Regions from separate parts of the Candidatus Pantoea symbiotica genome, predicted to be linked through region 1. Evidence: predicted binding sites of a transcription regulator. Region 1 holds the regulator's gene; the other holds the start of a gene.
The links. Region 1 encodes PurR, which represses purine synthesis genes. Its sites were predicted from a motif close to CANGCAAACGTTTGCNTG; they were not measured.

Region 1 (4,213 bases):
CGCAGACGACGCGTCTGTCGAGTAAGCAAAGAAAAGGCCGACATTTGTCGGCCTTCTGCATTATTCCGCTTCTTTATACTTCTCAGCGGTCTCTTTCAGCAGTGGCTGAAGTTCACCGCGCTGGAACATCTCAACGATGATGTCGCAGCCGCCGACCAGTTCACCATCGACCCACAGCTGCGGGAAGGTTGGCCAGTTAGCGTATTTTGGCATTTCAGCGCGAATGTCCGGGTTCTGCAGAATGTCCACGTATGCGAAACGCTCGCCACACGCAGAAAGCGCCTGCACGGCTTGCGCCGAGAAACCGCAGCTTGGCAGCTTTGGAGAACCTTTCATGTACAGCAGAATCGGGTTTTCTGCGATCTGACGCTGAATTTTTTCAACAGTACTCATTATTGCCTTCCTTAATCTTCTACTTCGTGTTTGTTTATTGTAGCGATTTCGCTCCCGGACTGAAAACGGGATTTTGCGTTTGCACTGGCTAATCGCCATGTTTGTTAAGTTAACGCATGACAAATAACATTTTCATATCATTAATTGGCATTAATAAATTAATAATTAGCAATAGTTTCGCTGCGTTAACCAGCTGAAATAGCTCATTTTTGCTACAGAATCAATCTGGTAACATATTAATGGAAAAAGGCCTTACCTTTTGGAAAAAAAGTGGATTAGAATTGCCTCGGCGCTGATCGCTTGATCAGATTTCTCTCACTTTAACGCAGTCTGCTTTCATTCAGCCTGCTTAACCTGTAACCGGATTATGCGTCTACTAATAACGCTTTTCATACTGGCTTTCGCCCAACTGTTTTTTAATGTGGCTGCTGCATCTCCGCATGCGCCCGTTAATGCCAGTTCGCTTAAAGCAGAGAAAAAGAGCGCACGTGAAGACGAGCGCCGCAAACGACGCCCGGTGAAAACCACCACCAAAAAATCGCGCCTGACTGCTGTTCAAAAATTCAAACTCAAAAAACAGACCAAAACAGAAACTGCGCTGCATAAAACCACCAGCAAAAAATCCCCGCTGAAACTCTCTGCTAAGAAATACGGTCATCAACGTTTAGCGAAGAAAACACCTGAGATCGCCGTCGATGATGAAGCATTAGCGCTGACCGGCATCAAAATGAGTAAGGCGCACCGCCAGCGTTATCAAAAGGCGCGTGAAACGGCGATGACCAAATTAATGGGCCAACTCGGCAAACCTTATCAGTGGGGCGGCACTTCGCCACACACCGGTTTCGACTGCAGCGGCTTAGTGTGGTACGCCTATAAAGATCTGGTGAAATTCAAATTCCCGCGCACCGCCAATGAGATGTATCACCTGCGCGATGCGGCACCGATTAAGCGTGAAATGCTGGAGAAAGGTGATCTGGTGTTCTTCCGCATCAATAATCGCGGCACTGCCGATCATGTTGGCGTGTATCTCGGCAACGGGAAATTCATTCAGTCGCCGCGTACCGGCAAAGATATTCAGATTAGCGTATTGGGTGAGGATTACTGGCAAAAACACTATGTGGGCGCGCGTCGTATGATGACGCCAAAAACTATTCGCTAGCTGTTGCGCAACAATCATAAAAAAGCCGGATGCTGTTCTCAGCTCCGGCTTTTTTGTTAATGCATGATCGCGGTAAAGCTGAAGGCGATAATCATCAACAGTGCGCCAACAGTGGTCATTAGCGCCAGCTTCAGGTCGGTATTCATTACAACTCCTTAGTCACACAATTATTAGGGTTAAAGCGATTTTCGCACAGCAATGGGCAAAAATCTCGTGTTATCCGCGCCAGCTTGCTAGAATCGCCGCCTTTCGTTGCGCAACAGATTTTGCGCATGCTGTATTTACAGCGTGATGAAGTGATTTCGCCTGCTAAAACACACCATTTCGCCTGCTTTTTGGGCTATAAAAGCATTAGCAGACGCAAACGTTTAACAATATACTTATCAGTAAGTTGCGATAAGCCCAGGAGTACCATTTTCATGGCAACAATTAAAGATGTCGCAAAACGCGCGGGTGTCTCAACCACCACGGTTTCGCATGTCATCAACAAAACGCGTTTCGTTGCGGAAGAGACGCGTAACGCCGTATGGGAAGCGATCAAAGAATTACACTACTCGCCCAGTGCCGTGGCGCGTAGTCTCAAAGTTAATCACACCAAAACCTTAGGTTTGCTGGCGACCTCCAGCGAAGCGCCCTATTTCGCTGAAATTATCGAAGCGGTGGAGAACCGTTGTTTCGAACGCGGCTACACGCTGATTCTCGGCAACGCGCATAACGATCTGCAAAAGCAACGTGCTTACCTGTCAATGATGGCGCAAAAGCGCGTCGATGGCTTGCTGGTGATGTGTTCTGAGTATCCAGACGATTTGCTACAGATGCTGGAAGAGAACCGCAACATTCCCATGGTGGTGATGGATTGGGGTGCATCGCGCGGTGACTTCACCGATACCGTGCAGGACAATGCGTTTCAGGGCGGCTATCTCGCCGGGCGTTATCTGATTGAACGCGGTCATCGCGATATCGGTGCCATTCCCGGCCAGATGGAGCGCAACACCGGCGGCGGCCGTCACGCTGGCTTCCTGCAGGCAATGAACGAAGCGGACATTACGGTGCGTCCTGAATGGGTAGTTCAGGGCGACTTTGAGCCTGAATCGGGCTATCAGGCGATGCAGCAGATTTTAAATCAGAAACAGCGCCCAACGGCGGTGTTCTGCGGCGGCGATATTATGGCGATGGGCGCGATTTGCGCTGCTGATGAGATGGGCTTGCGCGTACCGCAGGATATCTCGGTCATCGGCTACGATAACGTGCGCAACGCGCGCTATTTCACGCCAGCGCTGACCACCGTGCATCAGCCAAAAGCCGAACTGGGTGAAAAAGCGCTGGAAATGCTACTGGATCGCATCACCAGCAAGCGTGAAGATCCGCAAACCATTGAGGTTCAGCCAACGCTGATTGAGCGCCGTTCGGTGGCGTACGGTCCGTTCCGCGACTATCGCCGCTAAGCAGACACTTCGCTGAGCCATTCGTGGTTCAGCGTTTCGGCATCCCCGAGATAAGCCAGTAACCACTCCAGCGCCGGTGACGCGCGCTGTTCTGACCAGCTGACGCAGCACGGACTGTCCGGAAAGGCCTGCGGCAGTGCCAGTTCGACCAGTTTATGGCTATCCAGCAGCGGACGTGCCAGATGGCCCGGCACCATTCCAACGCACAATCCTGCCAGCAAACAATCCATTCCGGTTTCCCATTCTGGTACCACCAGACGTCGCTGATTATCCAGCGTCCATGTCATACGGCGCGGCAACGCACGCGAGGTATCTTCCAGCACCAGCGATGGCCATGCCCGCAATGTTTCATCATCCAGCTCCCTGCTGTTAACCAGTGGATGATCGGGACTCACTACACAACGCCAGTTCAGTGCGCCCATATCCTGAAAGGCAAAACGTCCGCCCACCGGAATCGCCTGGGTTGCGCCAATAGCCACATCAACCCGGCCATCAGCCAATGCATCCCATACGCCGTTGAACACTTCGTAGCTGATAATCAGCTCCATATCGGGAAAATGGCGATAGAAATCCTTCACTAACTGCCGCGTGCGCTGCGGTTTAACAATGCAGTCAACCGCGATACTTAGCTCCCCACGCCAGCCATTTGCCAGTTGCTGACACTGTCGACGGGTTGCCAGCATTTTTTTGATAACAGATCGCCCTTCACGCACAAAATGCTCGCCCGCGGGTGTCATCACCACTTCGCGGTGCTGACGCTCAAACAGCGGCACTGCCAGCCAGGTTTCCAGCTGTCGTACGGTATAGCTGACGGCAGAAGGCACACGATGCAGCTCCTGCGCTGCCGCACTAAAACTCCCAGTGCGCGCCACCGCATCCACCACTTCAAGCGCATATTCTGACCACATAATTTTGCCTTCAAAAAATTTAACAGCACTATGCAAATATTAGCGTTTCACAAAGCGCGTTGCATCCTTTTACACTCCCCGGCGTTCAACCTGCCCAAAAGAGAATCAACATGTTGTCGTCTAAAGCATTTATGCCTTATCTTGCCGTGCTCAGCATGCTCGGCTTTCTTGCCACGGATATGTATTTACCTGCCTTTGGCGATATGCAGCGTGATTTCGCTAGCGCACCTGGCACCATTAGCGCCAGCCTGAGTCTGTTTCTCGGCGGTTTCGCCTGTGCCCAGGTATTTTGGGGGCCGCTGTCAGAT
Region 2 (4,213 bases), 510 kb from region 1:
ATGCCGATGCCGAAGCGCCGAAGCCGTATCAGGCGGGAACGTGGGGACCGGTTGCCTCAGTCGCGATGATTACCCGCGATGGCCGTTCCTGGAACGAGTTTGAATAAAGACCTAATGCTGAGCCCGCCAATGCGCGGGCTTTTTTTCGGCCAAAATTCATTTTTCTTAAAAGTGAACCTGAGTTTCAAAAAATTTTGATATCCGATGGACGCCGCTCCAGCCGATCTTGTATGGTAGAGCCCAATTATTGACAGCGTGGTTAAACGCCGGGCTGATGCAACTAAGGAAACGTGATGAAGAACTGGAAAACAAGTGCTGAACAGATCCTGAAAACTGGCCCGGTCGTGCCGGTCATCGTGGTGAACAAGCTGGAACACGCGGTGCCGATGGCGAAAGCGCTGGTAGCGGGCGGTGTGCGTGTGCTGGAAGTCACGCTGCGTACCCCGGTGGCGATGGACGCGCTGCGCGCCATGATTAAAGAAGTACCGGAAGCGATTGTTGGTGCGGGCACGGTGATCAACACCCAGCAACTCAAAGAAGTCACTGACGCCGGTGCGCAGTTTGTAATCAGCCCTGGATTGACAGAATCGTTGCTGAAGGCTGCGGTTGAAGGTCCGGTGCCATTGATTCCAGGTATCAGCACGGTTTCAGAACTGATGACCGGTATGGATTACGGCCTGCGTGAATTCAAATTCTTCCCGGCGGAAGCCAACGGTGGCGTGAAAGCATTATCAGCGATCGGTGGTCCGTTCCCGCAGGTGCGTTTCTGCCCAACCGGCGGCATCTCGCCAGCCAACTATCGTGATTATCTGGCGCTGAAAAGCGTGCTGTGTATTGGCGGTTCGTGGCTGGTACCGAATGATGCGCTGGAAAGTGGTGACTGGGATCGTATTACGCGTCTGGCGCGTGAAGCGGTTGAAGGGGCGCGTGCATAAATTGGTAGGGTCGCCATTCATGGCGACCTCTCATTTATACTTAACCTTCCACTTTTACCGCTGCCGCACTGGCAACGGCGCGCGCGATAGCTTCATCGGTGTTTTCACCGGTTGCCAAAGCCACACCCAAACGGCGTTGACCGGCGATTTCCGGTTTACCAAACAGGCGCAGCTGCAACCCGGCTCCCAGCGCGGCTTCGATATTCCCGAATTGCACGTTCTGGCTGTTCAGCTCAGGCAGAATCACTGCCGACGCCGCAGGGCCGTATTGACGAATGCCGCCAATTGGCAGACCGAGGAAGGCGCGCACATGCAGCGCGAACTCAGACAGATCCTGCGAAATCAGCGTTACCATGCCGGTATCGTGCGGACGCGGTGACACTTCGCTGAACACCACTTCATCACCACAGACGAACAGCTCCACGCCAAACAGGCCGTATCCGCCGAGCGCTTTCACCACGTTAGCGGCGATATCCTGCGCGCGTTGCAGCGCCAGTTCACTCATCTGCTGCGGCTGCCATGATTCACGATAATCGCCATCTTCCTGACGATGACCAATCGGCGCGCAGAAGTGGATGCCATCCACCGCGCTAATGGTCAGCAGGGTAATTTCGAAATCAAACTTCACCACACCTTCGACGATCACGCGGCCCGCACCGGCACGTCCGCCTTGCTGCGCATAATCCCAGGCTTTGTCCAGCTGGCTGGCTTCGCGGATAAAGCTTTGACCTTTACCGGATGAGCTCATCACCGGCTTAACGATGCACGGGAATCCAATCGCTTCAGCGGCGGCAATAAAATTCTCTTTGCTGTCAGCAAACTGGTAAGTCGAGGTCGGCAACGACAACTCTTCCGCCGCCAGACGACGAATGCCTTCGCGGTTCATGGTCAGACGCGCGGCGCGTGCAGTCGGCACCACTTTCTGACCTTGCGCTTCCAGCTCCAGCAGTTTTTCGGTGGCGATGGCTTCAATTTCAGGCACCACGAAGTGCGGCTTTTCCTGGGCAATCAATGCGGCCAGCGCGTCGCCGTCCAGCATGTTGATTACATAGCTGCGATGCGCCACGTGCATCGCTGGGGCATCGGCGTAACGATCCACCGCAATCACTTCCACACCCAGACGCTGGCACTCGAGTGCCACTTCTTTGCCTAATTCGCCTGAACCTAACAGCATGACACGCGTAGCGGCAGGGCGCAGCGCGGTTCCGAGAGTCGTCATAATTTCACCTTAGCAGTCAAAATGCGCGCGCAGTATAAACGAAAACGTTTGCGTACTCACGCTTTCGCCACGATCAGGTTTGCCATACTTTTCCCGCTCTGACGTTAACTGACACAGCCTGCGGCAGCATGGAGAACGGAAAATTAAACGGGAGTTAAACGATGAGTAATTGGCTACAGCAAATTCAATCGGTGCTGGCGAAGAAGGGCGGTGGCGGAAAGTCGGGCGGCTTAAGTGACATGCTGGCACCTGGCGCATTAGGCGGGCTGGCGGGATTGCTGGTGGGCAGTAAATCCACGCGTAAGTTGCTGACCAAATATGGCGGCAAAGCCTTGTTGTTGGGCGGCGGCGCGGCGGCGGGCGCGCTGCTGTGGAACAAATACAAACAGCGCATACGTGAAACCCATCAGGACGATGCGAGCTTTGGTCAGCTGCAAACGCCTATGGATCAACGCGCAGAGCGATTAGTCACGGCGCTGGTGTTCGCGGCGAAAAGTGACGGTCACATTGACGATCAAGAGCGCGCGGCGATTGAGCAAAACATTCAGCAGGCGGGCTACGGCGCACAGGCTGAAGCGCTGATTCAGCAGGCGATGAATCGCCCGCTCGATCCCAACTGGCTGGCCGCTGACGTTAAAAACGAAGAAGAGGCGCTGGAGCTCTATTTCCTCAGCTGTGCCGCCATTGATGTCGACCACTTTATGGAGCGTAGCTATCTCTCCGCGCTCGGCGATGCGCTGAAAATTCCCCAGGATGTGCGCGACGGTATTCAACGCGATATCGATGCGGAAAAAGCCGCGTAATCCATTACGAAGGTTGCATCCGCAGCCTTCGTTTTCCCTGTCTGGCTTGCCCTGTGCAAAGTGATGCTGCGTGCAGCTTGGCATCGCACGCGATTAGTGCCACGCTTGCTGAATGTTGTCCTTCAGGGAGAAGAGCCTAATGAATCAGCCACACGCGAAAAAAATTCCCCATGCCATGAATCTGCACGGTGAAACGCGCATCGATAATTATCACTGGTTACGTGATGACGACCGCGAGAATCCAGAAGTGCTGGCCCATCTGCACGCCGAAAATGATTATGGACGCGCCATGATGGCGTCGCAGAATCCGCTGCAGGAACGAGTGTTGAAAGAGATTGTTGACCGTATTCCGCCGCAGGATCACTCGGTGCCCTACGTGAAAAACGGCTATCGCTATCAAAGCCGCTATGAAGTGGGCAACGAATATCCCGCCTATTTCCGCCAGCCGCTAGACGCGCCGGCGGAGGAGCCGTGGCAGCTGCTGCTTGATGGTAACCAGCGAGCCGCGCACAGTGATTTTTACACTATGGGTGCGCTGGCGATTACGCCGGACAATCAGGTGATGGCCTTAGCGGAAGACTTCCTGTCACGCCGTCAATACGGCATTCGCTTCCGTAATTTACAGAGCGGCAGCTGGTATCCGGAAGTGCTGACCAATGCGTCATCCAGCGTGGCCTGGGCCAATGATTCCCGCACGCTCTACTACGTGCGTAAGCATCCGAAAACGCTGCTGGCGTATCAGGTGTGGCGCCATGAGCTGGGACATCCGCAATCTGACGATCAGCTAGTGTATGAAGAGAAGGATGATTCCTTCCACCTGAGCGTGCACAAAACCACCTCCGAGCACTTCATTCTGATTGCGCTATACAGCACCAACACCAGCGAGATTCTGCTGATCGATGCCGAGTATCCAGATGCACAGCCGCAAACGTTTTGTCCGCGTCGCCGCGACCATGAATACAGCATCGATCACTACAATCATCAGTTCTACATTCGCTCGAATCGCGACGGCAAAAACTTCGGCCTCTTTCGCAGCGCGTGGCTGGCGGAAGCGCGCTGGCAATCGCTGATCCCGGCACGTGACAACGTGGTGCTGGAGGATTTCCAGCTGTTCCGCCATTGGCTGGTGGTGGAAGAGCGTCAGCACGGCGTGAACACCTTACGGCAGATTAACTGGGAGAGCGGCGAAAGCTTTGGCATCGCCTTTGACGATCCGGCCTACGTCACCTGGCTTGCCTATAATCCTTCGCCGGAAA

Region 2: a site for PurR is predicted at 2,192-2,209, ahead of purT (formate-dependent phosphoribosylglycinamide formyltransferase). Genes of this name have one in related genera too.

Annotation. Positions count from the first base shown of each region.
Region 1 covers NZ_JBSZHR010000002.1:1,601,477-1,605,689, reverse strand. Annotated here, with positions in the region: gene rnt (ribonuclease T) at 1-25, shown strand, start outside; gene ACXIZX_RS08065 (Grx4 family monothiol glutaredoxin) at 61-396, opposite strand; gene ACXIZX_RS08060 (C40 family peptidase) at 761-1,552, shown strand; gene cydH (cytochrome bd-I oxidase subunit CydH) at 1,609-1,698, opposite strand; gene purR (HTH-type transcriptional repressor PurR) at 1,972-2,997, shown strand; gene punR (DNA-binding transcriptional activator PunR) at 2,994-3,905, opposite strand; gene punC (purine nucleoside transporter PunC) at 4,016-4,213, shown strand, end outside.
Region 2 covers NZ_JBSZHR010000002.1:2,107,624-2,111,836, reverse strand. Annotated here, with positions in the region: gene zwf (glucose-6-phosphate dehydrogenase) at 1-107, shown strand, start outside; gene ACXIZX_RS10420 (bifunctional 4-hydroxy-2-oxoglutarate aldolase/2-dehydro-3-deoxy-phosphogluconate aldolase) at 294-935, shown strand; gene purT (formate-dependent phosphoribosylglycinamide formyltransferase) at 976-2,154, opposite strand; gene ACXIZX_RS10410 (tellurite resistance TerB family protein) at 2,316-2,957, shown strand; gene ACXIZX_RS10405 (prolyl oligopeptidase family serine peptidase) at 3,097-4,213, shown strand, end outside.